2 linked regions of the Catenulispora sp. GP43 genome follow. The protein of the gene in region 2 interacts with the protein of the main gene of each other region in a pairwise test. Links are inferred from orthologs where the notes say so. Each region holds a gene or a part of one and is shown on either strand. Other genes may lie near its edges. The genes, in order: rlmB and tsaE.

What was found.
Region 1: the proteins of tsaE (region 2) and rlmB interact in binary tests that used the Escherichia coli proteins (3 or more experiments, as listed by UniProt). The link is inferred for Catenulispora sp. GP43 from one-to-one orthologs.

What each region holds. Positions count from the first base shown.
Region 1 is NZ_JBGCCT010000001.1:639,360-654,306, reverse strand. Bases 6,989-9,741 are described here. They hold rlmB (23S rRNA (guanosine(2251)-2'-O)-methyltransferase RlmB), read right to left. Parts: upstream 8,997-9,741; coding sequence 7,980-8,996; downstream 6,989-7,979. Other genes in these bases: cysS (cysteine--tRNA ligase), read right to left, coding at 9,106-9,741; speB (agmatinase), read right to left, coding at 6,989-7,930. Outside these bases: ABH926_RS02955 (SGNH/GDSL hydrolase family protein), read left to right, coding at 1-69; ABH926_RS02950 (IclR family transcriptional regulator), read left to right, coding at 93-989; ABH926_RS02945 (FG-GAP repeat domain-containing protein), read left to right, coding at 1,026-1,955; ABH926_RS02940 (hypothetical protein), read left to right, coding at 2,107-2,469; ABH926_RS02935 (alpha/beta fold hydrolase), read left to right, coding at 2,494-3,336; ABH926_RS02930 (flavin monoamine oxidase family protein), read right to left, coding at 3,428-5,146; ABH926_RS02925 (carbon-nitrogen hydrolase family protein), read right to left, coding at 5,166-5,996; ABH926_RS02920 (PHP domain-containing protein), read right to left, coding at 6,075-6,917; more of speB, read right to left, coding at 6,947-6,988; more of cysS, read right to left, coding at 9,742-10,515; ABH926_RS02900 (multidrug effflux MFS transporter), read left to right, coding at 10,548-11,816; ABH926_RS02895 (tetratricopeptide repeat protein), read right to left, coding at 11,828-13,066; ABH926_RS02890 (phytoene desaturase family protein), read left to right, coding at 13,175-14,848. UniProt on the Escherichia coli protein: Specifically methylates the ribose of guanosine 2251 in 23S rRNA.
Region 2 is NZ_JBGCCT010000005.1:170,207-185,293, reverse strand. The notes cover bases 3,519-6,411. They hold tsaE (tRNA (adenosine(37)-N6)-threonylcarbamoyltransferase complex ATPase subunit type 1 TsaE), read right to left. Parts: upstream 5,293-6,411; coding sequence 4,744-5,292; downstream 3,519-4,743. Other genes in these bases: ABH926_RS12935 (lipopolysaccharide biosynthesis protein), read left to right, coding at 5,465-6,411; ABH926_RS12945 (hypothetical protein), read left to right, coding at 4,091-4,720; tsaB (tRNA (adenosine(37)-N6)-threonylcarbamoyltransferase complex dimerization subunit type 1 TsaB), read right to left, coding at 3,519-4,056. Also shown: ABH926_RS12980 (hypothetical protein), read right to left, coding at 1-119; ABH926_RS12975 (hypothetical protein), read left to right, coding at 157-396; ABH926_RS12970 (polysaccharide deacetylase family protein), read right to left, coding at 427-1,440; ABH926_RS12965 (hypothetical protein), read right to left, coding at 1,553-1,852; tRNA (adenosine(37)-N6)-threonylcarbamoyltransferase complex transferase subunit TsaD, read right to left, coding at 1,849-2,916; rimI (ribosomal protein S18-alanine N-acetyltransferase), read right to left, coding at 2,913-3,383; more of tsaB, read right to left, coding at 3,400-3,518; more of ABH926_RS12935, read left to right, coding at 6,412-6,811; ABH926_RS12930 (hypothetical protein), read left to right, coding at 7,001-8,590; ABH926_RS12925 (DUF2142 domain-containing protein), read right to left, coding at 8,666-10,345; ABH926_RS12920 (NAD-dependent epimerase/dehydratase family protein), read right to left, coding at 10,342-12,276; ABH926_RS12915 (DUF2304 domain-containing protein), read right to left, coding at 12,273-12,647; ABH926_RS12910 (glycosyltransferase family 2 protein), read right to left, coding at 12,644-13,366; ABH926_RS12905 (alpha/beta fold hydrolase), read right to left, coding at 13,459-14,616; alr (alanine racemase), read right to left, coding at 14,669-15,087. UniProt on the Escherichia coli protein: Required for the formation of a threonylcarbamoyl group on adenosine at position 37 (t(6)A37) in tRNAs that read codons beginning with adenine.

The sequences.
Region 1 (14,947 bases), on a different replicon or contig from region 2:
GACGAGGGCCACCGGATCATGGCACGGGCCTTCGGCGACCCCGTCGCCGAGCGGGCGACGAGAGAGTAACGAGAGAGTAAGAGGACAGGACCATGGCGCGTCCGGCCCCGGCCGTGGACCGCACGGTGGCGGTGCTGAACCTGCTCGCCGCGCACCCCGACACGGCCTTCTCGCTGTCGGAGATGTGCCGCCGCCTCGACATCAACAAGGCCACCGCGCACGCGATGCTCACGGCCCTGGCCGACTCGGGGTTCCTGCTGCGCAACCCGCGCGACAAGTCCTACACGCTGGGCCCGGCGCTGATCGCCCTGGGCTCCGCGGCGGCCGCGCGCCGCCTGGAGCTCGTGGAGTTCGCGCGGGCGCCGATGCAGGCCCTGGCCGCCGGCACCGGTCTGCAGTGCGTGGTGTCCTCGGCGATGGGGGAGGAGATCGTCTTCCTGGCGGTGGCCGGCGAGGTGGTCCCCTTCGGCCCGCATGTCCGCGTCGGCCAGCGCATCCCGCTGGCCCCGCCGATCGGCACGGTGTTCATGGCCTGGTCGCTGCCCGACGACGTGGACACCTGGCTGAACCGCAGCACCGTCGGGAAGCCCTTGGCGGAGACGGAGCTGGAGCGCTTCCGCAACGGAGTGCGCGCGGTCAGGCGGCGCGGCTACTCGGTCGGGTTGGAGCCGGACGTCCTGGGCGTGCGCCTCGGGCAGTCGCTGGACGACCACGAGGCGGTGCCGCCGCTGCTCGCGGAACTGTCGCACACCTCTTATTTGATGGACGACTTCGGCGGCAGCACGCATCGCATCGGCCACCTCGCCGCTCCGGTCTTCGGCCCTGATGAGCGCGTCGCGATGGTGCTGACGCTGTACGGCTTCCAGAAACAGCTGAGCGGCGCGGACATCGACGCTCTCGCCTCACGTTTGACGGCCACCACCCGGGAGATCACCTTTGCGGTGCGGGGGCGGCATCCGGATCTCCGGGTGAGTGGATTGTTGGACTGAGCGCCCCCTTCCTTTCCAAGACCGAAGGGGTGGGTTTTGCGTACTGACAACGGGAACCGCGGGGGCGCGCGACGGCTGGCGATGGCGGGGGCGGCGGCGCTGACTGCGCTGTCCTGCGCGATGCTCAGCGGGGGACCGGCGGCGGCTTCGGTGCTGCCGGCGCCGTATGGGGACCTCAATGCGGACGGCAACAGTGATCTGCTCTCGGTGTCCGCCGACGGCAGTCTGCACTTCTGGGCCGGAACCGGCACCGGCGGGGTGGCGAGCCCGGTCGCCGAGCCGTCGGCCGGTACCGACTTCACCGGCGACCTGATCGACGGCGCCGGCAACTTCAACCGGAGCGCCTACCAGTCGTTCCCCTTCTACTCCACCGCCACCAGCTACGTGTACGTGGAAGTCGGCGACGGGACCGGCCAGTTCTCCTCGGGCCACGAGGTCCTCGTGAGCCCGCCCGGCGGCGCGTCCTCCTGGCCGGCGTTCACGCAGCTGGTCTCGCCCGGCGACATCACCGGCCACAACCGGGCCGATCTGGTGGCCCGGGTCGGTGACCAGCTGGAGGTGTTCCCGAACACCACGCTGTACCACTACGGCACCCCGACCGCCGTCGCCGGCTCCGGCTGGAGCGGACGCACCGTCATCGGCATCGTCGACGTGACCGGCGACGGGGTGAAGGACCTCATCGCCCGCGACGACGCGACCGGCGTCATCTGGCTCTACCCGGGCGTCGCCGGCGGGACCTTCGGCGACGGGAGCACCCGCGTGCAGATCGGCTCGGGCCTGGACGCGGCCGCCTACCCGTTCGTCATCACCAAGGGCGACGCCAACGGCGACGGGCACGCCGACATCTACGCGGTCGGCGCGGCCGGCGGCCTGTACCTGTTGGCGGGCGACGCCTCCGGCGGCTTCGGCGCGCCGACGCTGGTGAGCAGCGACGCGGCGTGGACCGGGATCAAGGCGCTCGGCTGATCGCTTGACGGTGTCCCTACTCTGATCGCGTGAGTGATCGTCATGACGAGCCGGGTGCCGGGGCGGGAGCGAGCTTCACCGGCAATCTGCGGCTGCTGTCCGTGGCCACCCGGAGCACATGGAGCGCGGGACGGTTCCGGTACTCGGCTCCATGGCGGCCACAGCGTTGATACTCGCCGTCCTGGCGGCCGTGGAAGCACTGCTCGACCTCGTCTGGCCTGGCGGCCGGCCCAACGGGCCGGCCCCGGGCGTGTTCTACACGGCCTTCGTGCCGTTGGCGCTCGAGATGATTCGGCGTCCGATCCGCCACCGATGGTGGGCGCTGTTCGGCGGCCTCGTGGCGGGCCTCGTGACGGGCATCCCCGCCGCCTCCGTCCTCCATGGCGGAGTCGGCGACGAATGGGCCGGCTTCCTCGGGTTCTGCGTCGGAGCCCTGATGGCCGTCGCGGCTTTTGCGGCGATCACCCACAAGTCCCCGGCTCGGATCAAGGGCCGGGGCGAGACCCAGCCGTGATCTAGCTCTGCGACGCTGTGATCCGTGGCGACCTTCACCTCTTACGACGGCACCGAACTGTCCTACCGCGAAGCCGGCACTGGCGATCCGCTGGTCTGCCTGCCCGGCGGCCCGCTCCTGGCGTCGACCTACTTCGGCGACCTCGGCGGCCTGCCCGCGACGCGCCGCCTGATCCTGCTCGACCACCGGGGGACCGGCGAGTCCGCGGTGCCCGAGGACCCCGAGACGTACCGCATCGACCGGATGGTCGGCGATGTCGAGGCCCTGCGCGTGCACCTCGGCCTGGAGCGGCTGGACATCCTCGCGCACTCCGCGGGCGCCAACCTGGCGATGCTCTACGCGATCGCGCACCCGGACCGTGTCAGCCGTCTGACGCTGATCACCCCGGGTACCCGGGCGGTCGGCTTCCCGTTGACCATGGAGCCGATCCGCGCCGAGCTCCTCACCCGCAGCGAGGAGCCCTGGTTCCCGGCCGCGTGGGAAGCCTTCCAGCGCGCCGAGGAAGGCGACGAGTCCGAGGAGACCTGGACGGCGATCATGCCCGTCTACTACGGCGCCTGGACACCCGCCGCCCAGGCCCATGCCGCGGCCCTCCCGGCCGACGAGGAGAAGCAGGAGATCCACTTCGCAGAGGGGGTGTTCACGCCCGAGGCCACCATCGCCGCGCTGGCGACGGTCGAGCTGCCGATCCTGATCCTGGCCGGTGGCCGTGACCCGGGCCCCACGCCGGAGCGCGCCAAGGAGCTGGCGGACCTGTTCCCCAAGGCGCGGGTGCGCTTCGAGGTGCAGGACGGCGCCGGGCACTTCCCGTGGGTGGACGACCCGGCGGCCTTCGGGGCGCTCGTCGCGGAGTGGCTGGCCGGCTGACGGCGGCGGGTTCGGGTCGGGCTCGGGCCGGGCCCCCGAACCCGGCTCGGCTGGCTCGGCTTGGCCCGGCCCGGCCCGGCCCCGGGGCGCCCTACACCTCGTCCAGCATCGGCGGCGCGATCTCGTCGAACACGTCGCCCGGCCCGGGGTTCTCAGGGCTCGTCGATCCCCCGAAGTGCTTCATCACGCCCCACACCGCGTTCAGCGCCGTGGTCACCGCGCCCTCGGCCCAGCCGGCGGTCCAGGAGATGTCGTCGCCGGCCAGGAACAGGCCGCGCTGGTGCTCGGGGAGCTCGTCCTGCATGAAGTGCGTGTACAGGCGGCGCTGGTAGCGGTACTGGCCCGGCAGGTTCGCCTTGAAGGCGCCCATGAAATACGGCTCGGTCTCCCACGAGACGGTCAGCGGCGTGCCGATGATGTGCGAGCGGATGTCGACGTGCGGGTAGATCTCCGCCAGCGAGGCCAGGATCACCTCCAGGCGCTCCTCGCGGGAGAGCGGGACGAACTTCATCGAGTCGTCGACCCAGGTGTAGGACAGGCACATCACGCCGGGCTTGTCCGGGCCGTCGTCCAGCAGGTACACGCCGCGCGGCATGCGGTCGGTCAGGGTCATCGACATCGTGTCGCGGTCGGGGTCGGTCGGGGACGGGTCGCGCCAGAAGGGCCGGTCCACCACGACGAACAGCTTCGAGGCGCCCATGTAGTGCGTGCGCTCGACCGCGGTCCAGACGTCCGCGGGCAGCAGCGCCTCGTCGACCTTGATCTTCGAGAGCATCATCCAGCTCTGCGCGGTGAACACCGCGGCCTGGTACGTGCGTATCTCGTTCGCGGCGTCGGCGACGGTGATGCCGCGTCCGGTGCGGTACATGCGGGTCACGGCCGGGCGCGGGTGGCCGTTCTCGTGCAGCGACCGCACCGACGTGCCGGCCGGCCAGTGCGCGAGCGTGTCGGGGGACTGCGACCACAGCGCCAGCGGCAGCTGCTGGCAGCCGCCGACCACGCGCCGGTGGTGGTCGTCGGCGCCGGTGTAGACGACGCGCAGGATCTCCAGCATCGAGTTCGGGAAGTCCGTGTCCCAGCCGCCGGTGCCGAAGCCGACCTGGCCGAACACCTCGCGGTGCCGGAAGGACTTGAAGGCCGGGTTCGCGGCCAGGAAGCCGTAGAACGAGGTGTCGTCCAGCCGGTGCACCAGCCGGCCCCAGATCTCCCGCACCGTGGCCACGTCCCGCTCGCGGATCGCCTGCTGCATCGCGGAGAACTCGGCGCCGTGCGCCGGGTCGTCCAGCGCGTCGGCCCAGGCGTCGGCGACCTCGTGGTAGATCGCCGGCAGGTCCTCCAGGGTGGTGGCGTAGTGGCTGACGCCCTTGAGGTCGATGACCGTGGACGGCGTCGCGGCGTCCAGCGGGTTCGGGAACGGCTCGGTGCGCAGCCCCGCACGCTCGAGGTAGTCGAACAGCGTCGTGGAGGACGGCGGGAAGCGCATCGCCCCCATCTCGGCCTTCACCCCCGGCACGCCGGGGAACGGCGTGGAGCGCATCCGGCCGCCGAGCTCGTCGGCCTCGTACACCACCGGCTTGAGCCCCAGCTTCAGCAGCTCGTACGCGGCCACCAGCCCGGACAGGCCGCCGCCGATCACCGCGACCTCGGTCCCGTGCGCCGCCTCCGGCACCGACCCCAGGCCCGCCGGGTGCGCGGCGTAGTCGTCGTAGGCGAAGGGGAAGTCGGGGCCGAACATGGTGATCGGCTTGTGCGAGTCGCAGTGCACGTGGTCGGTGACCTCGTGCACGGTGGCCGGGACGGCGGATGTCATCGGTGGGCTTCCCTAAAAGTCACTGGTGAGCTCTGTACAGGTCGGTTCGTCGGTCTTGCAGATACGTGTTCAGGTCGCGGGAGGCCGCCAGGTCGTCCAGGTCCACGTCGGCCAGCAGCAGCTGCTCCCCGTCGCCGCCGACCGCCAGCTCCCGGCCGTCCGGCGCCACCACCCGGGTCTCGCCGGCGTAGACGAAGTCCCGCTCCACCCCGACCCGGTTCACGTACGCCACGAACAGCTGCGACTCGATCGCCCGCGCCGGCACGATCTGCCGCGGCACGAACTCGTACGGCCGCATCAGGGCGGTGGGCACCAGCAGCAGCTGCGTCCCGGCGTCGGAGTGCGCCCGCACCGGCTCGGGGAACTCGACGTCGTAGCAGATCAGGAAGCCGACCCGGAAGCCGTCCAGATCGGCCTGCACCACCAGCTCCGACCCCGGCGCGAAGGCCTCGCGGTCCACGTCGCCGAACAGGTGCGTCTTGCGGTAGTTGGCCTTGGAGGCGCCGTCGCCGCCGATGAGCTGCACGGCGTTGTAGACGACACCGTCGCCGTCGCGCTCGGGGTAGCCGTAGAGGATCGCGATCCCGTGCTTGGCGGCGATCGCGGACACCTCTTGCTGCGAGGGCCCGAAGCGCTCCTCGGCCAGCTCGGCGATCACCTCGGCGCCGAGGTTGTAGCCGGTGAGGTACATCTCGGGGGTGATGAGCAGGCGCGCGCCGCCCTCGGCGGCCCCGGCGGCGGCGTCCGCCAGCGCGGCCAGGTTGGCGCGGCGGTCGGCGACGGGATCCGGGGCGCCATCGGGGTGATCGGTCGCCGGAGCTTGCAGGCAGGCCAGCCGAAGGGTGGTCATGTCCTCAAGCGTAGGTCCGCAACGCTGGAACGCATCTCGCCGTGGTGGCGAGAGTGGCGGCTCCAGCTCGACAAGTGGTCAGTCCCGCACCCAGAAGTCGAACAGATCTGCGCCCGGCTTGAACCCCGCGGCCCGGGCCACCTCGGCCGCCTCCTTGAAGCCGCGGCCGACCGCCTCCGGCAGGTGCGCGTCGGAGGCGAAGGACACGCCCTTCCCGCCCTCCTGACGCCACCAGCCGACGACCCGGGGGTCCAGCGGGACCCGGGTGTTGAACTCCATGATCTTGTCGGCGCGCGCCAGGGTCCGCAGCACCAGGCGGATGTCGTCCTCGAAGGCGTCGAGGTCGAAGCGCATCCCCTCGGGCCAGTAGCGCACCGGGTAGTCGATGTGCGTCAGCACCTCGAACCCGTCGTACTCCTCGATCAGCAGCGCCGCCTCGGCCAGGTAGCGGCGGTACTCCACGTCGGCGTCGCCCCGCTTGATGCTCACGGAGATGTCGGCGTAGTCCTCGTCGCGCGCCGACGCGGTGTGCAGCGATGCGAGGATCCGCTGGAACCCGCCGCGCTTCAGGAGATCCGCGGTCTCCTCCGGGAACCAGTGCGCCTCGCTGAGCTCGACGCCGGACAGGATGCGCAGCGTCGGGAAGCGTTCGCGGCAGCGCTCCAGCGTCTCCAGATAGCCGGTGAGGTCGATCCGCGGCGGGGTCAGGATGCTGCGGCCGTCCACCACCTCGACGTAGCGCTGCCACGCCTGCGGGAAGTAGCTGTCCGCCGTCATCTCCGAGATGCTGAAGTCCGCGTGCTCGGTGAAGGCGATGGACGGCAGCCCGAGCGCGACAGCGCGCTCGCAGGTCCCCTCCATGGAACCGGCGAGCGCGTCCCACGAGTACTCGCTGTGGACGTGGTTGTCGGGTGGCAGCACCGGAAGTCCCCCTTTTCAGGGGCGGCGCCTCACCGCCCCTGCATGGCCAGCAACGTCACAAGATCGTAGGCCACGTGCGCGGCGGCGATCGAGGTGATCTCGGCGTGGTCGTAGGCCGGGGCGACCTCGACCACGTCCGCGCCGACCAGGTTCAGGCCGTCCAGGCCGCGCAGGATCTCCAGCAGTTCACGGCTGGTCATGCCGCCGGCCTCGGGGGTGCCGGTGCCGGGGGCGTGCGCGGGGTCCAGGACGTCGATGTCGATCGAGACGTACAGCGGCCGGTCGCCGATCCGCTCGCGCAGCGCCTGGACCGCCGCGTCCACGCCTTGGCGCATCACGTCCGCGGAGGTCACGATGCCGAAGCCCATGCGCTGGTCGTCGGTGAGGTCCTGCTTGCTGTACAGCGGGCCGCGGGTGCCGACGTGCGCCACCGCCGAGGAGTCGAGGATGCCCTCCTCGAACGCGCGGCGGAACGGCGTGCCGTGGGTGTACGGCGCTCCGAAGTACGTGTCCCAGGTGTCCAGGTGCGCGTCGAAGTGCAGCAGCGCCACCGGTCCGTGCTTGCGGGCCATCGTGCGCAGCAGCGGCAGCGCGATGGTGTGGTCGCCGCCGATGGTGACCAGCTTGGACCCGGCCCCGACCAGTTCGCCGGAGTGCTCCTCGATCTGCTCCAGCGCCTGGTCCAGCAGATAGGGGTTGATGGCGATGTCGCCGGCGTCGGCGACCTGGACCGCCTCGAACGGCGAGAAGTCCAGGCCCGGGTGGTAGGGCCGCAGCAGCCGCGAGGCCTCGCGCACCGCCGCCGGCGCGAAGCGGGCGCCGGGGCGGTAGGAGACGCCGGAGTCGAAGGGCGCGCCCAGGACCGCGACGTCGGCCTTCTCGCCGGCCGGGAGCTGGTCCAGGCGCGGCAGCCGCGCGAAGGTCGCGAAGCCCGCGAAGCGCGGGGTCTTCGAGGAGTCGACCGGCCCGATCGGGGCCGGGCGTGCGGAACTGCCGCTTTCAGTGCTCGCCATTGAGCTGTTCTCCTAGCTGAGTGGTGCGGTGGTGCCTGATACTTCGCGGTCAGCCGCGCGCTTCGGCGCGCCGACGGTTGACCTCGTACAACGCGATTCCGGCGGCGACGCCGGCGTTCAGCGACTCGGTCGAGGAGGCGATCGGGATCGAGACGGTGACGTCGCAGAGCTCGGACACCAGCCGCGACATGCCCTTGCCCTCGGAGCCGACGACCAGGCACAGCGGCTCGGTGGCGATCTCCAGCTCGTGCAGCGGCACCGCGCCGTCGGCGGCCAGCCCGGCGATCATCACGCCCTGCTTCTTGTACGCCTCCAGCGCGCGGGTCAGGTTCCCGGCACGGGCCACCGGCAGCCGGGCCCCGGCGCCGGCCGCGGCCTTGAACGCGCCGGCCGTCATGCCCGCCGCGCGGCGCTCCGGCACGATCACGCCGTGCCCGCCGAAGGCCGCGACGGACCGCATCACGGCGCCGAGGTTGCGCGGGTCGGTGACGCCGTCCAGCGCAGCGAACAGCGGGGTGTCGCCGTTGGCGAACACCTCCTCCAGGAGGTCGTCCGGGTGCGCGTACTCATAGGGCGGCATGACCAGCATCACGCCCTGGTGCAGGGTGCCGTTGGTCATCCGGTCCAGCTCGTGGCGCGGGGCCTCCAGCAGCGGCACGCCCTGCTCCATCGCGAGCTTCATGGACTCGCGGACCCGGTCGTCGCTGTCGATGTACTGCGCGACGTACAGGGCCTTGGCCGGAACCTGCGCCCGCAGCGCCTCGACCACGGAGTTGCGGCCGGCCACCTGCTCGGCGTCGCCCTTGCCGGGGGTGCGCCGGGTCGGACGGGCCGTGCTGCGCGTACCGGCGCCCGAGCGGGGGCTCGCGGCGGTGGCGCGCTTGGCCGCCGACTTCGCCCGCCGGGCCGCCGGATGCCCGGTGCGCTCCTCGGCCTTCGGCGTCGGGCCGCGGCCCTCCAGGCCCTGGCGGCGCTGGCCGCCGGAGCCCTTCTGCGCGCCCTTCCGGGAGCTCGACGCGCCCGGCTTGTTCGCCCGGCCGCCGGTGCCGCCGCCTTTGCTCGCCATGATGTCTTTCCTTTGTGAATTCTGCTCAGAGGCCGTGCCTCCGCTCCACGCTACCTGCGGCGCGGCGGGGGCACGGTGGGGAGGGCCCGGTCGGGCGACCGCCCCGGTGTCAGGCGATGGTCCAGCGTGGACCGCTCGGGGTGTCCTCGACGGTGATGCCGGCCCGGGCCAGCTGGTCGCGGATGGCGTCGGAGGCGGCGTAGTCCTTGCGCTCGCGCGCCGCCTGCCGCTGCTCCAGCGCCACCTTGACCAGGCTGTCGACGGCCGGCCGCAGGTCGGTGGCCGAGCCCGGGGCACCCGCGGCCCCGGCCCACTGCGCGTCCAGCGGGTTCAGGCCGAGGATGTCCAGCATCTTCAGCACCGAGGCCAGGTGCGAGGCCACGCCTTCCTTGTCGCCGGCGGCCAGGGCGGTGTTGCCCTCGCGGACGGTGTTGTACAGGACGGCCACCGCGCCCGGGACGCCGAAGTCGTCGTCCATGGACTCCGCGAACGCCGCCGGGACCTCGGCCGCGGACTCGGTCGGGCCGACCGTCTCCAGGGCCCGGGTGACGAAGCCCTCGATGCGCGAGTACGCGGTGTCGGCATCGCGCAGCGAGTCCTCCGTGTACTCGATCATCGAGCGGTAGTGCGGGGTGCCGAGGTAGTAGCGCAGGACCACCGGCCGGTACTGCTTGGCCAGTTCCGTGACCAGGACCGAGTTGCCCAGCGACTTGGACATCTTCTCGTTCTTGAGGGTGACCCAGCCGTTGTGCATCCAGTAGTTGGTGAACTTGTCGCCGAACGCGTGCGACTGCGCCTGCTCGTTCTCGTGGTGCGGGAAGATCAGGTCGACGCCGCCGCCGTGGATGTCGAAGTTCGTGCCCAGATAGCGGTGCGCCATCGCGGAGCACTCCAGGTGCCAGCCCGGACGCCCCGGACCCCACGGCGTGTCCCAAAAGGGCTCGCCCGGCTTCGACGCCTTCCAGAGCGTGAAGTCGTGCGGGTCCTCCTTGTGTGTGGTCGGGGCCACGTCGTCGAGCGGCTGCTCCTCCAGGTCGTCCACGCTGAAGTGGGCCAGCGCGCCGTACTCGGGGAAGGAGCGCACGCGGAAGTAGACGTCGCCGCCGGCCGCGTAGGCGTGGCCGTCGTCGATGAGCTTGCGCATCATCGCGATCATCTCCGGGATGTGCCCGGTCGCGCGCGGCTCGACGGAGGGGTCCTCGCAGCCCAGCAGCCGGTAGGCGTCCTGGAACGCGTACTCGTTGGCCTGCGCGACCCGCCAGGTCTCCACACCCTGCTCGGCGGCCTTGCGGATGATCTTGTCGTCGATGTCGGTGACGTTGCGCACGAAGGTGACGTCGTAGCCGCGGTACTCGAACCAGCGGCGGACGATGTCGAAGGAGAGCTGCGACCGGACGTGGCCGATGTGCGGCGGGGCCTGGACGGTCGCGCCACACAGGTAGATCGAGACTTTGCCTGGGGTGACGGGTACGAACTCGCGCGTCGCTCGCGCGGCGGTGTCATACAGGCGGAGAGTCATTCCCCAAGGATACCGGGGGGTGGAAGGCGAAATTGTCTTCAGTTGCCATGTGCTCTCATAGGGTGGTGACGCGTGCGAACCGGGCTCCGCTGAAGTTGCTCCTGATATTGGGGGCGCTTTCCATGTTCGGGCCGTTGTCGCTCGACATGTATCTGCCTGCGCTGCCGGATCTGGCGCATTCCTTCCGAACGCCCGAGGCGAACGTCCAGCTGACGCTGACCGCGTGCATGATCGGGTTGGCGGTCGGCCAGCTGGTGGCCGGTCCGATGTCGGATGCGTGGGGGCGCAAGAAGCCGCTGGCCATTGGGCTGATCGCCTATGCGGCCACCTCGCTGTTCTGCGCCGTGGCCCCCGACGTGTACTCGCTCACCGCCGCCCGGCTGCTCCAGGGACTCGCGGGGGCCGCGGGGCTGGTGATCTCGCGGGCGATGGTGCGCGACCTGTACGAGGGGGACGCGCTCACCAAGTTCTTCGCGACGCTGATGCTGGTGAACGGGCTGGCGCCGATCCTGGCCCCGGTCATCGGCGGGCAGCTGACCCGGTTCATGAGCTGGCGCGGGGTGTTCGTGGTGCTGGCCGCGATCGGCGTGGCGCTGCTGGCCGCGGCGGTGCTCGGGCTGAAGGAGACGCTGCCGCCGCGAGCGCGGGGGACCTCCGGCGGGGGACTGCCGGCGACGCTGCGGACCTTCCGGGTCCTGATGCGCGACCGCCGCTTCATGGGCTACATCCTGACCGGCGGCTTCGCGTTCGCGGCGATGTTCGCCTACATCTCCGGCTCGCCGTTCGTGCTGGAGAACATCCACGGCCTGAGCAAGCAGCAGTTCAGCTTCGCGTTCGGGACCAACGCCCTCGGCATCATGATCGCCGGCCAGTTCAGCGGCCGGCTCGTGGGGCGCGTGGCGCCGAGCCGCCTGCTCGGCGCGGGGCTGGTGATGTCGTTCGGCGGCAGCACGATCCTGCTGGCGGCCACCGCGCTCTTCGGGGGCGACCTGACCGGGACCCTGGTCGGGCTGTTCCTGATGGTCTCGTCGATCGGCGTGATCATGCCTCAGGTGACGGCGCTGGCGCTGTCGGGGTACGAGCCCGCGGTGGCCGGTGCGGCCTCGGCGCTGATCGGGACCGGGCAGTTCCTGTTCGGGGCGATCTTCGCTCCGCTGACCGGCCTGGGGAGCAAGACGAGCGGGATGCCGATGGCGGTGGTGATCTTCGGGCTGAGTGCCGCGGCGGTGCTGATGCGCGCGCTGCTGGTGCGGAGCCCGAGGATCGAGAGCGAGCCGGTCGCCGAGCCCGCGGTGGCTTGAGGCCGTGGCTGCTACTCCGCCGTCCGCACCGTCCCGCCGCCCCGGCGCACCGGATTCAGCTCCGGCGCCTTCCGGTGCAGCGTCAGCCGTCCCACCAGGTGGCTGATCAGCCCGACCATCAGCGTCGAGCCGCCCTGCACATGGCCCAGCGAGCTGCCGGTGATCATGAAGACGTGGGCCGCGATCGTCATCACCAGCGCGACCCGGGTCTTCGTGTCCTGCCACAGGTACTCGACCAGGTAGCGCCACAGGTCGCGGCCGGCTTTGCGGGCCGGGCCGATCAGGCAGGCCGCGAGGACCGCGATGACCGCCAGCGGGATCAGGAACCTGATGTCGAAGCCGGGGATGGCGATGCCGCCGAAGGCGACCAGCCAGCCCGCCGCCGCACTGAACTCCATCGAGCGGAGCACCAGGTTGCCGACGTGCGCCAGGCTGTCGTCGTCGGGGCCCGGGCGGGAGGCCAGGACCGCCTCCAGATCGGCGACCAGCGCGACCGACTCCGGGGCCTGTTCGTGCTCCTCGGAGGCCTTGGCGACCGCCTCCTCGATCTCCTTGGCCTCGGAGGCCGATTCCGGGTCCAGGACCGCGGCCATCTCCGACGCCCGGCGGGCCTCGGCCGCGGCCTGCGACAGGTCGCCGCTGGCTTCCAGGGCGGCGGCCAGGCTCGCGCGGCTCTGCCAGACCTGCGGGCCGAGGCGGACCGCCTGTTCGGCGGCGGCGACCGCCTCGTCGAGGCGGGCCAGCAGGCGCAGGGCCGAAGCCCGCAGGCGATAGCCCCATTCGTCGTCGGGGGCGAAGGTGACGACCCAGTCCGCGGCGCGCAGTGCCTTCTCGCCGTCGCCGGTCTCCAGGTACACCGCGGCCAGGGCGCGCCAGACGCGGACGTCCTGGGCGCCGGCCACGATCAGTTCGTTGAGGACGTCCAGGGCCTGCTGGCGGCGGCCGAGTTCGGCCAGGGCCTCGGCGCGGGCGATGTGGCGCGCTATCTGCTCCGGGCCGAGCGCCGCCGGTTCCGATGTCATCACAGGGACTGGTGGGGCGGGTTCCGGCGGAGCCGAAAGGGGAACGTACTTCACGACCATGGTTCGTTCGAGATCGTCGGCCTCGGCCGGGTCGTCCTCGCCCGTCCCGGCGACCGCCTCCCCGGCCGCGCTGACGGCTGCCCGGACCTCGGCCTTGATGGCGGCGTCCATCGTCGCCGCCGGGTGCCAGACCCGCTGTTCGCCCGCATCGCCGGACTCGACGGACATCCCCCCCACCCCCTCCGCCGGGCGCGCCGCCCGGCAACAGAGGCCTGGTATACCCCACCGGCGCGCCGGGATGCCAGACCCACGCCTGGTATGCGGGCCGGACATGGGATGATCGGAACCAGACAGGGAAGGACGCCCGAGGTGACAGTGGCACTGCCTGAACGAGCCGAGCGCACGCCCCGCCCCGGCGCCTCGCGCCACGACGTCGTCGTGGTCGGCGGCGGCCACAACGCGCTGGTGGCCGCGGCCTACCTGGCGCGCGCCGGCCTGCACGTCACCCTGCTGGAGCGCCTGGACTCCGTGGGCGGCGCCGCGGTCAGCGCCTCACCGTTCGCCGGGGTCGACGCCCGCCTGTCGCGCTACTCCTACCTGGTGTCGCTGCTGCCCTACACGATCGTGCGCAACCTGGAGCTGGTCATCGAGCTGCGCAGCCGCCCGGTCTCCTCCTACACGCCGGTGCGCCGCGCCGGCCGGGATACCGGCCTGCTGGTCGAGCGCCGCCCCGGGGCCGCCACCGAGGACAGCTTCCGCCGCCTGACCGGAGGCGAGGCCGAGTACCGGGCCTGGACCAAGTTCTACGAGCAGCTCGGCAAGTTGGCCCGGGCGCTGGCCCCCACGCTGCTGAACCCGCTGCTGGGCCGCGGGCAGCTGGAGGCGCTGGCCCGCGAGGAGGGCGCCGGGCAGGCCTGGGAGTGGGTGTTCGAGCAGCCGATCGGCGCGGCCGTGGAGCGCTTCTTCGGCGACGACCTGGTGCGCGGCGTGGTCCTCACCGACGCCCTGATCGGCACCGACAGCTGGGCCGGGGACACCGGCCTGAAGCAGAACCGGTGCTTCCTGTACCACGTCATGGGCAACGGCAGCGGCGAGTGGCGGGTCCCCATCGGCGGCATGGGCAGCGTCACCGACGCGCTGCACCGGTCGGCCGTGGACGCCGGCGCGCGGATCCTCACCGGGGTTGAGGTCACGCACATCGACCCGGACGCCGGCGGCGGCCGCGCCGAGGTCACCTACCGCGACCGCGACGGTGCCGAGCAGGTCGTCCAGGCCGGGTACGTGCTGGCCGGGGTGGCGCCGGCGGTCCTGACCCGGCTGCTCGGCCGCGGCGGGTCCGGGGCGACGCAGCCGCAGGGCACCCAGCTGAAGATCAACATGCTGCTGGACCATCTGCCGCGCCTGAAGTCCGGGGCCGACCCGCACGTGGCCTTCGCCGGCACCTTCCACATCGACGAGGGCGCCGCGCACCTGCGCCAGGCCTATCAGGACTCACACGCCGGCCGGCTGCCGGACCCGCTGCCCTCCGAGGTCTACTGCCACACCCTCACCGACCGCTCGATCCTGGGCAAGGACCTGCTCAAGCGGCCCGACGTGCAGACCCTGACGCTGTTCTCGCTGCACACCCTGCCCGGCGGCGCGACGAAGGAGGAGATGGTGCGGGCCGCGGTGGCCGGCCTGGACGCCTATCTGGAGGAGCCGCTGGCCGACTGCCTGGCGCTGGACGCGCAGGGCCGGCCGTGCCTGGAGGCCAAGACGACCGAGGATCTGCAGGCGGAGCTGGCGATGCCCGGCGGCCACATCTTCCACCGGGACCTGTCCTGGCCCTACGCCGAGCGCGCGGACCAGGTGGGCAAGTGGGGCGTGGAGACCGGGATCGACAACGTCCTCATCTGCGGCGCTGGCGCGCGCCGCGGAGGCGGTGTGTCCGGAATCCCCGGCCACAACGCTGCACGTGCAGTTCTCGACCGCGTCGCCGACGCGGGTCGTAGGCGCAGCAGCGGGATATGAGGTTCACGTTTCCATTCCTAGCACACGGGGTTTCGACCCCGTGCCGGGTCCGTCAATTTTGCCCCGCGATCGTGGGATGATCATCGTTTTGTCGTCCCA
Region 2 (15,087 bases):
CCGGCGAAGCCGACGTCCACGGACCCTTGCTCGCACCCGACGACGCCCGAACAGGCGGCCCGCTGCCCGGCTCCGCGCCCGACGACGACCGACCCCCGGCCGGTTCTGATCAGCCTCACCGGTGACAGCTGCAGTTGGGGCCCGACCCAGGTGACGATGCGCGCGACAGCGGTGTTCGGCAGCGCTCTGGGCGACTGGGTGGCGCACTACACCGGCGGCAGCGCGTCGCAGAGCGGGAACACGGTCGTGCTCACGGAGACGGATCCGTTGGTGAGCACGGGTGGGGTGGTGCCCAGCGCGCCGGCGTCGTCCACGATGACGGGGACGCTGGGGTTCGTCGGGCCGAGCGGTGGGCAGGCAGGGTTTCCGGTCAGTGTGACCGTGTCCTGCCGCTGAGGTTCTGCCGCTGAAGCCCCTGCCGCTACATCAGACGTAGTCCTCCAGGCGGGCGAACGTATAGCCCTGCTCTTGGACGATGCGGAAGAGGTTGGTCATCAGTTCGTGCATCTCGGGCCAGCCCTTGCCGTTGGCCTTGGGACCGCGGAAGTGCGCCAGGAGGATGTCCCCGGGGCGGAGCTTCTTGTCGGCCGCCTGCCACTGGAAGCCCTGCTTCTGGAAGGTGGCCCGCCAGTAGCAGATGGCCTTGAGCCCGTTCTGCTTGCAGGCCTCCTGGGTGGCCTTGTTGGAGTTCCCGAAGGGCGCCCTGAAGAGGTAGGGGTGGGTGTTGTAGTTCTTGACGAGCTTCTGCTGCTGGCCGGTGACCTCCGTCAGTTGGCGCTGGGCGTTGAGGGTCGTCATGTCGGGGTGGTGCAGCGTGTGGTTCTGGATGGTGCAGTAGCCGGTGTCGCGGAGCTGGGTGAAGTAGTTGTAGTCGTCCTGGATGAAGCAGTCGGCCAGGAACATCGTGATCGGTATGCGGAAGTCCTTGACCATCTGGAGGAAGGCCGGGTCCTTCTCCGCTCCGTCGTCGATGGTGAGGAAACAGATCTTCTGGTCGGTCGGGATGTGGCTGATGACCGGCGGGAGATCGACGTTGGTGTTCACCGGTTTGGTCGCCGGGGGCGGCGGGGCCGGGGCGAAGGGCTTGAGGCCGTCGTAGCGGGATGCCAGCAGGGCCGCGTCGGCGGTTTCGGGGCCGGGCACGCCGGAGCCGTTGGTGGAGGAAGCGCTGGACGGCTGCGAGGGCGCGCCGGGCGACCCGCCGTTGCTGCCGGTGGTCGTCGGTGCGCCGGCACCGGTGTTCTGCTTAGCGCCCGTCGAGGAGGAGCTGCCGGAGCCACAGGCAGCGGCCAAGAGGGTGGGCGCCGCCATAGCGAGGCCCGCGGCGCTGCGCAGGAAGCGTCGGCGGGAGGCGTTGGTGTAGGCCGCGCCTGAGGGCGGTGTCAGGTCGTGGTCTTCGCAGCCGCAGCCGATGGGAAGGTCCTGGTCCTCGTACGTCACGCCGATGCCTCAGTTCAGTTAGGCGGGCCCCCGGAGCCCGCCTGGTTTCACTACTGAGGGAGGACGTTTGTGGAACCTGAAGAGTTGCTTAAGACGGTTAATCCGAGGACATTCACACGTCAAGGCGTTGGAAAACCCACGCGTGCGGAGGGCGGGCGATCAGCCGCTCCGGCGGGTCGGCAGCCAGGGTGGCCGGGGCCGCGCCGAGGTAGTCGATGACCACCACCACGCGGTCACCGTCCTGTCCCACGGAGCTGTACGCGTTATAGGAGGCGACTTCTTCGTCCTCCCACAGCGGCGGGACGATGATTGCGCGGACCCACTCCTCCACCGCCGGTGCTTTGCCCGGCTCGCAGCGGACTTCCCACATCAGGCTCTGGTTCTTCGCGGTCTTGCCGCCGGGACCGGTCATCGGGCGATCACATCCACTACTGGTTGGGAGGAGTCCGCTGGGAAATCGAGGGTGGAGGGGGTGCGGCCGCGGCGGACCAGTTCGGAGCCGAGAGCGGCGACCATGGCGCCGTTGTCGGTGCAGAGCCCGGGGCGCGGGACACGGACGCGGATGCCGGCCTTGGCGGCGCGTTCCTCGGCCAGGACGCGCAGGCGGGAGTTGGCTGCGACGCCGCCTCCGATGAGCAGGTGGTCCGCACCTTGCTCCTTGCAGGCCAGGATGGCTTTGCGGGTGAGGACGTCCACCACCGCTTCCTGGAAGGAGGCGGCGACGTCGGCGATGGGGACCTTCTCGCCGGCGCGTTCGCGCTTCTCCACCCAGCGGGCGACCGAGGTCTTCAGGCCGGAGAAGGAGAAGTCCAGGGGGGCGTCCCGGGGGCCGGTGAGGCCGCGGGGGAAGGCGATCGCCTCGGGGTCGCCGTCGCGGGCCGCCTTGTCGATCAGGGGGCCGCCGGGGAAGCCGAGGCCCAGGACCCGCGCCACCTTGTCGAAGGCCTCGCCGGCGGCGTCGTCGATGGTCTGGCCCAGGGGCTGGACGTCGCCGGTGACGTCGGGGACGAACAGCAGCGAGGAGTGGCCGCCGGAGACCAGCATGGCGACGCAGCCCTCGGGCAGGGGGCCGTGTTCGAGCTGGTCCACGCAGATGTGGGCGGCCAGGTGGTTGACGCCGTAGATGGGCTTGTCCAGGGCCAGTGCGTAGCCCTTGGCGGCGGCCACTCCGACCAGCAGGGCGCCGGCCAGGCCGGGGCCGGCGGTGACGGCGATGGCGTCGATGTCGGCCAGGGTCACGCCGGCCTCGCTCAGCGCGCGCTGCACGGTGGGCACCATGGCCTCCAGGTGCGCGCGGCTGGCGACCTCGGGCACGACGCCGCCGAAGCGCGCGTGCTCGTCCACGCTGGAGGCCACCGCGTCGGCGAGCAGGGTGTGGCCCCGCACGATGCCGACGCCGGTCTCGTCGCAGGAGGTCTCGAAGCCGAGGACCAACGGTTCGTCGGCCGGGTTCTTCGATGGGTGCAGTGCCGTCACGCCAGTGCCTTCCTCATGATCAGCGCGTCGTGGTTGCCGGGCTGGTAGTACCCGCGGCGGATGCCCGCGGGCTCGAAGCCGTGGCGGGTGTACAGGCGCTGCGCGGAGTCGTTGTCTGTGCGCACTTCCAGCCAGACCTCTACGCACTTCCGGCGCACAGCCTCGTCCAGAAGCGCTTCCAGGAGGACCGTCCCGAGTCCTCGGCCCTGGTGCGCGCGGGCCACCGCGATGTTCTGGACCCAGCCCTCGACGGTGCCCACTGCGGCGCCGGGTTGGGACATCAGGCCGGCGTAGCCGGCGATGTCCCCGTCGGCTTCCGCGACGACGTAGTAGCGGGAGTGCGGGACGTCCGCGAGTTCGGACCAGAACATCTCCACGGACCAGGGGTCCTCGGGGAACAGGTCCTGTTCCATCCGCCGGACCATCTCGATGTCCCACCAGCGGAACGGACGCAGCGTCGGCGCCATTGTGGACATCGTGCCGTCAGCTCGTGGAGACACGCTTGCGGGTGCCTGGTTCGACGGCGTCCGGGCGGCGCAGATAGAGCGGCTCGGGGAAGAGCAGGGAGCCGGGATCGCTTTGCAGACGCTTGATAGTGAGTTCTGCCAGAGCCGCGGCAGAGGGGTGGCGGGGCTCGATCGCTGTGGGGAACGCGTCCGGGTACAGGCGCGCGCCCTCCCCCGCGACCGGGAGTCCGGTGAGGCGTTCGGCGATGAGTGCGGGGTGCGCCACGTCCGGTTCGGTGGAGCGGGTCAGGTGGTCCGTGTACTGGGCCCAGTAGACCTCTTTACGGCGCGCGTCAGTGGCGACGGCGAAGGGCTCCGTACTGCCGGTCTGATAAGCGACCACGTCGAGGGTGCAGACGCCGTGCACCGGGATGCCGAGGGCGTCGCCGAGGGCGCGCGCCGTGACCAATCCCACCCGCAGTCCGGTGAAGGGGCCGGGTCCGACTCCGACGGCGACTCCGGTGAGCTCCCCCGGTTTGCGCCCGGCGGCGGTCAGGACCGCGGTGATGCCGGGTGCGAGCAGTTCCCCGGTGCGCCGGGCGTCCACGGTGGTGGATTCGGCGAGGATGTCAGCGCCGTCGTGCAGGGCGACGGTGATGGCCGGGGTTGCGGTGTCGAACGCGAGCAGGAGCACCCGCACAGCCTATCTTTCTGGCACCATACGACCCATGACCAGCCAGCAGCAGAACGGTCCGCGGTCGGCGGCGCGGGCCAGTCGCGGCCGCGTGAACCCGATGGCCTCGGTCGCCCTGATCACCGCCGCGGCCCTGGTCGGAGTGGGCGTGCTGGCCGTGCAGGCCAACGGTTCGGCGCCGAACAAGGCCCCGGCGGCGGCCGCCGCCAAGCAGCAGCCGCCGGCCTCGACGAACTCGGCCGGCCAGACGGTGACCCCGGCTCCGGACCCGGCACTGGCGCTGCCGGCCTCCAGCGGCACGGGCAAGCGCATGGTGTACAGCCTGTCCAAGGCGCGGATCTGGCTGGTCGGCCCGGACGAGAAGGTCCAGCTGTCGGCGGCGGTGGTGCCGAGCACGGTGACTCCGGCGGCGGGCACCTACGCGGTGTCGAAGCGGATCGCCAACAACCAGTCGGCCGACCGCGTCGCCGTGCAGTACGAGGTGCTGTGGGGCCCGAAGAACGACACCACGAAGTTCGCCATGGAGGCGGTCGCCTCGCTGGCCGGCGACGAGATGCCGCCGAAGCCGGAGGCGAAGACCGGCGGGGTGCGGCTGACGCAGAACGACGCGCTGGCGGTGTGGCAGTTCGCGGCGTTGCAGACACAGGTCGTCGTGGTGGCGTAGGGCTCTGCCCGGGGCGGGCCGGCTCAGCCGGCCGTGTCCTCGAGCGCGGCCAGGTCGCGGTCGGTCCACCGCTCCCCGATGCCGCGCACCACGACCCACCGCACGTCAGAGTCGCCGGGCTCGTCGAGCTCCTCGGCGAACTCCCGCGAGATGACGATGTCGAGCCGGTCGTCGGTCAGGACCTCGGCCTTGCCCTCGCCCCATTCCACGACCGTCACCGACTGCTCGACCGAGGCGTCCAGGTCCAGGTCGTCGAGCTCGTCCAGGGAGCCGAGGCGGTAGGCGTCGACGTGCACCAGCGGGATCCCGCCGTCGGCGACCGAGGGGTGCACGCGGGCGATGACGAAGGTCGGCGAGGTGATCGGGCCGCGGACGCCCAGGCCCTCGCCGAGCCCCTGGGTGAAGGTCGTCTTGCCGGCCCCGAGGTCGCCGGTGAGCACCACGAGGTCGCCGCGGCGCAGCCGCGCGCCGAGGCGGCGGCCGAGTTCTTTCATCTCGCCCGCGGTCGCGACCGGGGTCTCCAGGACGGGTCCGGGCAGCCCGGGTCCGGCTTGGTCAGGGATCACCGACATGGGTCCACCGTACCGGGCCCCGCGGATCTCAGGAGTTGCGCGCGTCGAGACGCTGTGGGCTGACCGAAGTTCGCGTAGGGCGCATATACCGCCTTCTGTGCTTATTGCCCTGATTACCCGCATTCCGCGCCGGGCATGATCGGCGCCGAGGACTCCCGCACCGGAGGTGAGCATGAGGGCCTCCGTCGGGATGGCCGCGGGGCTGCTGCTGGTGGGTTTGTCAGGGTATGTGTTCCTGGCGGTCACCGGGCACTCCTCGACGTCCACGGACGCCGCCGCGCTGTCCTCGCTGTACTTCCTGGCCGGGCTGGTGACGCTCGGGGTGTTCGTCGGGCTGGAGCAGGAGACCAGCCGGGCCACGAGCCGGGCCATCGCGGAGCGGCGTCCGGTGGCGCCGGTGGCCCGGACGGCGCGGCTGCACGCGGCGTGCCTGTTCGGTTTGACGCTGGTGGCGCTCCTGGCGCTGTCGCCGGTGCTGGTGTCCGGTCCGCTGCGGGGGCAGTGGGACCTGTTCGCCGCGCTCGTCCTGGCGGCGGGGGTGGGATCGGCCTGTTATTGGGTGCGCGGGATCCTGGGCGGGCGGCAGGAGTTCCACGGGTACGCGGCGACGCTCGCGACCGAGGGGCTGGGGCGGCTGGTGCCGTGCGTGGCGGTGTTCGTGCTCACCGGGCGGGGCGGGCCGGCGTGGGCGTACGCGCTGGCGTTCGCCGCGGCGCAGGGGTTCGCGACGCTGGCCGGGCTGTGGTGGCTGCGCGAGGGGTTCGAGGACGGCGCGCGGGACCGGATGGACGTCGAGGTCTCCTCGTTCGAGACCGGGGAGCGCTCGGCGGCCGGCGGCCTGGCGCTGCTGGTGGCCGGGAGCCTGCTGACGCAGCTGGTGGCGAATCTGCCGCCGCTGGTCGCCAGCACGCGGCTGACGAACTCCGACGCGGTGGCGGCGGCGTTCGGGCAGGCGTTCGTCCTGGTGCGGATCCCGCTGCTGCTGATCTCGCCGATCCAGGCGATGCTGCTGCCGGACCTCACTCGTTCGGCGGCACGCGGGAACCACGCCGCGCTGCGCGCCCGGGTGCGGGTGGCGCTGGGGGCGGTGGTGGCGCTGGGGCTGGCCGGGACCGCGGTGCTGGCGCTGGCCGGACCGTGGGTGCTGCGGGTGTTCTTCGGGACGAAGGCGGTGCTGTCCCACGAACTTCTGGCGGTGCTGGGGATCGGGACGGTGTTCCTGATGACGGCGGCGATCCTGCAGCCGACGCTGGTGGCGATGGACCGGCACCGGCTGGTGCCGATCGCCTGGGGCGCGGGGGCGGTGGTCATGGTGGTCCTGGTGGAGCTGCCGGTGGATCCGCTGCACGCGGCGGCCGCCGGCGGGGTCGGGGGGCCGGTGACGGTGGTGCTGGTCATGGCGTGGGGGCTGACGGAGGCGCTGAGGGCGGCCGAGGGCGTGCCGGAGGCGATGGGCGCCCTGGGCGGGCGCCGGGGCGGCGGGCCGGTCCGGCACCTGCGCAGGGGCAGGGTTCGATGATCGGTGCGACCGTGACCGGCGGCGATCTCGGTCGTTCCCCCGGCAGCGGGGCCGAGCACGCGGCGAAGGGCAGAGCGCGATGACCAGCGGGAGAGCGGGGCGGTGGTCGGGGGTCCGGCAGGCGGTCGGCCCGGCGGTCGGCCCGGCCGTGCGGCGGGCCGCGGTCTTGGCCGGCCAGGGCCGAACACGATGACCGCCGGCACAACCGGACGCTGGTCGACGGTCCGCCCGACCCTGCGGCGGGCCGCTCTCCCGGTCGGCGAGGTGGTCGCGGCGCTGGTCGGGGCGCTGGTGATGCCGGTCGCGGCGCGGTTCGTCGATGTGGATCCGCTGGATCGGACCGGGCAGGTCAGTGCGTTGGCGGCGTTGCAGGTGCGGTTCACCGTGCTGGGGGTGCTGTTGCTGGCGGCGTTGATGGTGGCGCACCGGTGGCGCGGAGGGCGGCTGTATCGGGCGGTGAAGCACCTGGTGTGCGCCGCTTTGGCGGGCTTGGCGTCGGGGTTCCTGGCTGGGGGGATCGTGGTGGCGTTGAAGGGGACGCCGTGGCCGTTGTTCGGCTTGAACGGGGATACCGGACGGCTGGTGGAGTGGTCGGAGTCGATCGTGCACGGGCACGGCAATCCGAATCCGACGTATCCGCCGCTGACGCTGCACGCACTGGCGTGGTGGGCCCAGCTGTTCCACCACGGCGACACCGCTTCGGCGTTCCGGGACATGGAGATCGGCGGTGCCGCGGTCACGGGGCCGGCGGCGTATGTGGCGTGGCGTTTCGTGCTCAGTCCGGTGTGGGCGCTGGTGGTGGGGGTGGTGCCGGCGTACGCGATCATCGATCCCTACAAGCCGTATGGCGCCATTGTGATGATCGTGCTTTTGCCGGTGTTCGTGGTTTCGGTGCGGCACACCATGCGCGTCGGGGACATGAGCTGGCGCCGGGTGCTGGTCAGTGCGGTGCTGTTCGGGCTGCTGTACTCCGTCCTGTTCCTGATCTACCCGGGGTCCTCTTTGTGGAGCGCGCCGGGGTTGGTCGCCGCTGTGCTTCTGCTGTTTCCCTGGGCTAAGGCGCGGGTCTGGAAGCTGCTGGCGTTCGTCGGGGTGACGGTGGCCGTGTTCGGGGTGTTGTGCGGCTGGTACGTCAAGGACCTCACCGGTTCCGGGAACGTGGACCGCGCTTATGGCTTCGACGCTTATACGGATCCGGCGTTCTTCTCCATGTGGCGGACCGACATGCCCGGGGATGTGGGGCAGTGGCCGCCGCCGGGCGAGTTGGCCGGGGTGGGGCTGTTCAGCGTGCTGACGTTCGCCGGGCTCGGGGTGGCGCTGTGGCTGGGGTGGCGGCGGCCGTTGGCGGTGACGGTGGCCTGCGTGTTCGGCGGGACGTGGCTGTGGCGGATGGAGGTGGCCTCGCGGATGTGGGCGACCGGGACCGTGCAGCTGTGGCCGCGCACCGGGAACCAGTTGCTGTACTGCATCCTGGTGCTGGGTGCGGCGGCGACGGCCTTCGCCGCGTCGCGGCTGGGAGCCTGGCCGCCGCTGCCGTCGCGGCTCGGGGCGCACGTCGGGGTGCTGGCCGCAGTGCTGCTGGTGTTGGGGAGCGCCGCGTCGTCGGTGTCGGACTACTGGATGCCCGCCAAGACGAACAGCTACAAGATCCTCGCCTACGTGTCGCAGACAATGCGCAAGCCCGATGGCAGCTGCCCGAAGTACGCGCCCAACCACGAGTGTTCAGCCACTGGGGACCAGTCCTGGATGAACAACTTCGCCGGGCCGCGGAACCACTGAGGGAATCGCTAAGGGATTCGCCGAGGGATTCGCTAAGGGAAACCGGCGAAGAAGACCCCTAAGGGAAACCAGCATTCAGGGAGCCGGAGGAGCCGGCGGCGGATGCCACAGCGCGTCCCGCCGTCGGACCGCGACCGCCGCGACCAGCACCGCGAGCCCTGCCACGTACACGATCCACCACAGGAGCCAGCCGCCGGGCGGGCTCCACTCGATCGGGGCGATCGCGTACTTCCGCCAGCCGCCGTGGGCGTAGCGCGTCATCGACCAGTAGAAGGCGCCGAGGCCGGCCAGTGCGAGCACGATCGTGGCCGCGACCGGGGCCCGCCGCTCCAGGGCGTTGGGCAGGTCCGCCCCGATGCGGCGGGCCATGAGCAGCCCGGCCAGGACCGGCAGGCCGAGGACCCAGGCCAGGATGTAGCGGCCCTGCCAGCCGATGCCGAAGCGCTTGGCCTCCAGGACCTGCGCGACCAGCGGGATCGCCACGGTGCCGATGATCAGCAGGGCGATCACCACCGCCTCCCGCCAGCGGGCGACGCCGAAGGCGCACAGGACCAGCAGCCCGGCCACGGCGAACCAGGCGATCGTGGTGCCCGGCGGCAACGCCACGTCGAGCCAGCCGAGGGTGCCGACCACCTGGATGATGTACGTGCCGGAACTCCAGAACACCTCGTTGAAGACGGTCCCCGCCTTCAGGTCCGGGAAGGACACAGTCGAGGTCACGAGGGTGTCGGCGTAGCGGTTCCACAGGAACGCCGCGACGCCGCCCAGCACCAGCACCCCCATCATGATCTGCACCCCGCGGAACCGGGCCAGCCAGACGAGCTTGCGCGGGCCGGCCACGATCACCAGCGCGATCAGCACGGAGGCCACGAAGGCGATGCCCAGGCTCCTGGTGTTCGCCAGCAGCGCGCCGCCGACGGCCAGCCCGATCGCGCGCCGCGTCACCTGGCCCGGTTTCGGGTCGTCGTCCAGCGCCAGGGACATGGCGGCGGTCCAGGCCAGGACGGCGGCGCTGGCCTCCATCCCGTTGGGGTTCACCGTGCCGCTCAGGAAGAGCGCCATCGGGGTTCCGCACGCCACGACGCCGAGCACCGGCCAGCCCGGTCGGCGCCAGCCGGCGGCGAGGCCGACCGCCGCGGCGAGCAGTGCGGAGTTCAGCAGCGCGGACGACAGGCGCATTCCGTATAGCGCTGAGACTCCAGGGAGGAACAGGCTGGGCACCCCTACAGGGAAGTAGTACAGGGGGTTGTAGTTGCCCGCGGAGGTCTCCACGATCGCCGTGGAGTTGTCGGTCCCGAACTTCTGCCCACAGGACGCGGACAGCAGCTGGAAGCGGAAGCAGGCCGACATCGCGTCGAGGGTCCCGTACTTGGCCGGGAGCGGATAGCCGAGCCAGGTCTTCTCGAAGCCGTTGGTGATCTCGTGGCGCGTGGTGGAGTTCACGAACTCGCCGCGCGCGGTCGCGACCGCCTTCACCATGTGCGACGGCTCGTCCGGCGAGGTGGACATCGGGGAGGCGAAGGCCCAGCCGGCGGAGACCAGGAAGAAGCCGACCAGGGCCAGCAGCCAGGGCCGGCCGACGACGGAGGCGACGCGACGCCGTACTCTCGCGCCGCGGCGTTCCGGCGGCTCGGCAGGAAGGATCGGCGCCGGTTCCGGTCCTGGTGGCGGTGGGGGCGCCGGGGGCGGTGGCGGAGGGGGCGAGGACGGCGGCAGGGGCGGCGACGGCGGCTCCAGCGCTCCGGGTCCGCTCACCGGGCCGCTCCCCCGGCCGGCCCGCCGGCCGGCCCGCCGGGCGGCCCGCCGCGCCGGTTCGGCATGAACGCGTAGCCGGCCAGCGCCCGCACCCCGTCGCGGCTGCCCCGCCGCAGCGCGCCGGGCAGCAGCGTCGCCGCGTGCAGCCGCGAGGACAGGTGCACCCGGGCCGCGCGCGCCGCGTGCCGCCAGCCCAGGCCCTCCATGCGGACGGCCTCGTCGAGGAAGAAGTCGCGCTCCTCGGCGAAGCGCGCGCCGCTGAAGGCCTGTTCGCTGGAGACGCTGACGGCGTGTCTGCGGTACTGGAAGCAGACGGTGTCGCTGACCACGATCTGCGCCCCGGCGCGCACCCACTCCAGGGTCAGGGCGAGGTCCTGCACGACCCGCAGGTCCGGGTTGAAGCCGACCTCCGTGATGACCTCGGCGCGCCAGCAGATCGCCGGGAAGTACATCCAGTTGCCGCGCAGCAGGCTCACGGCCAGGGATTCGCCGCCCAGGACCAGGGCCCCGTGCACGCGCGGGGCGTAGACGCGGCGCTTGACCTTGTCGACCCAGGGTTCGACGACCTCGCCGGCGCCGTCGATGACCTCGACGCCGGGCTGGGCGAGCGAGACCCGCGGGTAGTCGCGCATCAGGGCCCGGACGGTGCCGATGTAGTCCGGGAGCATGCGGTCGTCGCAGCCGATCATGGTGACCAGCGGATGGCTGACCAGGCTCAGGCATTTCTGGAAGTTCCCGGTGATGCCGAGGTTGGCCTCGTTGCGCTGGTAGCGGATCTTGGTGGGGCCGTGTTGCGCGATCAGGCCGGCGAACCACTCCGGGACGCCGGGCTCGGTGCCGTCGTCGACCACGGTCAGGCGCCAGTGCGGGTCGTGCTGGGCCAGGACGCTGCGCACCGCCTCCTGCATCATGGCGACGTCGCCGTAGTAGGGCATCAGGACGTCGACGACCGAGACCGGCCGGACGGTCGCCGACCGGGTCGGCGCGGGCAGGCCGGCCCGGACGCGGGCCCAGGTGAGCGCGTCGCGGACGCCCTCGGCGACGGAGTACCTCGGCGTCCAGCCCAGGAGCCGGCGGTCTTTGGCGGTGCTGACGGTCGTGCCGTCCCCGGCGCCGAGGTTGATCACCTCGTAGGGCACGGTGCCGGATGCGTGGCGCGCCACGATCGCGTCGAAGTCCCGCAACGCCGCGACGTGCGCCTCGGCCAGCTCTCCCACCCGGATGACGTCGCGGAGGGCGGCGGCCTCACGGTTCGGCCAGTCCACGCCGGTGATGTGGAACGGCTCGTCGCTCCGGTAGGCGGTGATCATCTTCCCCAGGACGTGCGGCGCCCCGGGGTCGGCGCCGATCGGGTTGAAGTAGCGCAGCGCGATGGCGTGCAGGTCGCCGGTGCGCGCCACGTCCTCCAGGACCCACTCGGTGATGGCCTTGGTGCGCGCGTAGGGGCTGGGCGATCCTGCCCCATAGCCCGAAGTGAACGCGGCATAGGCCGAGGCCGAGGAGGAGAAGACCAGGCGGCGGCAGCCGTTGCGGACCAGGCCCTCGATCAGTTCCAGGGTCTTGGTGACGTTCTCGCGGTAGTAGCGGATCGGGTTGGCGACCGACTCCGGGACGATGGTCAGCGCGGCGCAGTGCACGGCGGCGGTGATGTCCGGGTGCTCGGCGAAGATCTGGTCCAGCAGGGTGGTGTCGGCGATGTCGCCCTCGTAGAAGATCCGGTCCTCGGTGAGCTCCCGGCGGCCGGTGGACAGGTTGTCCAGGATCACCGGGACGAGGTCGGCGTCGAGGCAGGCTGAGGCGACGGCGGAGCCGATGAAGCCGGCGCCGCCGGTGATCAGGATCTTGTCGCCGGCGATCGCCCCGCTCGGCCCGCTCGGCCCGGCAGCATCGGTCGGTCCGCTAGGCCCGGCGGCATCTGTCGCCCCGCTCATCGCCGCCCCTCCCGCACCGGCCCGCGCCCGAGGCGCTGCGCGTTCAGCTCGGTCGCGTCCCGCACGGCGATGGCCCGGGCCAGCTCGGTGAACCGCGCCTCCTGGGTCTTCAGCCGGAAGTAGGTGTTCACCGAGACGAAGACGAAGGCCACCGCCAGCACGTAGAGCACCAGGTCGGTGCCGCGGCCCACGCCGACCTTGTGGGCCACGGAGTTCACCCAGTTGGGCCGCAGGACCGCGATCACCATCATGGCGATGAAGACCAGGAACGCCAGCCGCTTCAGGGCCCTGGTCTGCACCGAGTACCAGTTCCGGATGAACAGCAGCAGGAAGACCGCCGCGACCACCAGCAGGATGGCCTGAATGATCATGGCGTCCTCCGGGACCGCAGGGACAGGTCGAACAGGATGTTGACACCGTTGATCAGGGACTGCCCCTTGGCCTTGGAGTAGTCGGTGTAGAGCACGGTCACCGGCACCTCGGTGACCGCCAGCTCCGAGCGCGCCAGGTAGTCCACGATCTCCGAGGCGTGGGCCATGCCGTTCATGGTGATCTTGAGCTGGGAGGCGGCGGCCCGGTTCAGGACCCGCAGGCCGTTGTGGGCGTCGGTCAGCTGCAGGCGGCGGGCCGCGGGGCTGAGCGCGGCGACGGTCTTCAGCAGCGCCCGCTTGAGCCACGGCACGTGCACGGTGCCGCTGAGGAAGCGGGAGCCCAGGGCCACGTCCGCGCCGCCGTCGCGGACCGCGCGCACCAGTTCGGCGGCGTCCTCGACGCGGTGCTGGCCGTCGGCGTCGAAGGTGACGAAGTACTCCGCGCCGTCCTGCAGCAGCGCGTACTCCAGGCCGGTCTGCAGCGCGGCGCCCTGGCCCAGGTTCACCGGATGGCTGACTAGGTGCGCGGCCGTGCCGACGATGTGTTGGGCCGAGTCGTCGCGCGAGCCGTCGTCCACGCACACCACGTTCGGGAACGTCGGCAGCACGCCGGCGACGACGTCGGCGATCACCGAGCCCTCGTTGTAGACGGGGATGACGACCCAAACGTCGTCGAACTCCGAAGTCCCGGGCGGGCCGGAAGCCTCCGCTGTCTGCACAGCTCCCACATTGTGCGGTCAACGCACGACGCGCAGAGTGATTAGGCCTAATGGGCCTATTGGATCCAACGGACCTAATGGATCTGTCGGACCTATCGGCTTGATGCGTCCGCGCGGGCCAGGACCCGGCGGATCGCGCTGTCCACGGCGTCGGGGTGCTCCAGCGGCAGAACGTGGCCGCCGGCCGGGACGATCTCCAGGCCGGCGTGGCCGCCCTCGTCCGGCGCGGCGGCGTCGATCGCCGCGGCCATCCGCTCGCTGTGGAACGCCGGCGTCAGCAGGTCGTGGTCGCCGACGATGATCTCCACCGGCACCCGGCCCAGCGTGACCAGCGCGGTGACCTTCTCGTGCGCGGAGAAGGTCGGGAAGAAGTCGGCGATGACGTCCATCGGGGTGCTGGACAGCATCTCGTCGGTGAAGCGGACCAGGCCCGGCGGCACATCGGAGGCGAAGGCGTAGCGGCGGGTCAGCAGCTGCGCCAGGTCCGTGCCGGCGCGGCGGGTCCGGTCCACCAGGCTGTGGCCGCGGCCCAGCAGCGCGAACACCCCGGGGGCGGTGCGCTGGAACAGCTGCGCGGCCCGCGCGGGCAGGCCGAGCGTCATCTCGTCCCAGTGACCGTCGGTGGTGGAGCACAGCACGACGCCGCGCACCCGCGCGTGCTCGCCGGCGTCCGGGCCGCCGAACAGCTCGGGATGCTCGGCGGCCAGCGCCATGATCGTCATACCGCCCATGGAGTGGCCGATGAGGACCACGTCGCCGTCCGGGCACACCGCCTCCAGGAGGGTGTACAGGTCTCGCCCTATCTGGTCGATGGTGTGCGAGGCGGCCGTGCCGCGCTCGGAGCGGCCGTGGCCGCGCTGGTCCCAGAACACGCAGCGGTGCGTCGCGGAGAACTCCGCGCGCTGGTAGTGCCAGGTGTCCTGGTGCAGGGCGTAGCCGTGGCAGAACACCAGGGTCGGGCCGGCGTCGGCCCGGCTGGCGGCGCGACGGCGGGCCCAGCCGGCGCCGCCGGTGAACAACTGCGGGCCGTCGACCTCGACGTACAGCCCGACGCCGTCCTCGGCACGCACCGTCAGGGGCCTGCCGCGCAGGGTGCCGTAGGGCTCGGCCAGGCGGCGGGGCTCGGCCAGCCGGCGGACCGCCCGGCCGATGGTGGCGCGCTCGATGGCGAAGCCGGCGGCCGCCCCGGCGGCGATCACCCCGACCGCGGCCCCGGCGATGCCCGCCTTCTTCGCGGTGCTCACTGCCATGACACCCCTTCCGCTCGACGGGCCCGGCGGTGGAAACCCCCCGGCCCTTACGTCACGAGTTCCCGAGGTAGACCCGCGGGACACGCGGACCGATGCGGGTGACGATCTCGTAGTTCAGCGTGCCGGTGGCCCGCGCCCAGTCCTCGGCGGTCGGCTCGCCGCGATCGCCGGGGCCGAAGACCACCACCTCGTCGCCGACGTGCACGTCGCGGACGGCCTCGGGGTCTTCCAGGTCGACGACGAACTGGTCCATCGCCATGCGCCCGGCGACCCGGTGGCGCTTGCCGCCGATCAGGACCTCGCCGACGTTGGAGGAGTTGCGGGGCAGGCCGTCGGCGTAGCCGAGCGGGACCAGCGCCAGGGTCGTGGGCGCGGCCGTGTGGTGGATGTGGCCGTAGGACACGCCGTGCTCGGCCGGGGCGTTCTTGACCAGCGCGACGCGCGCCACCAGCGTCATCGCCGGGCGCAGGC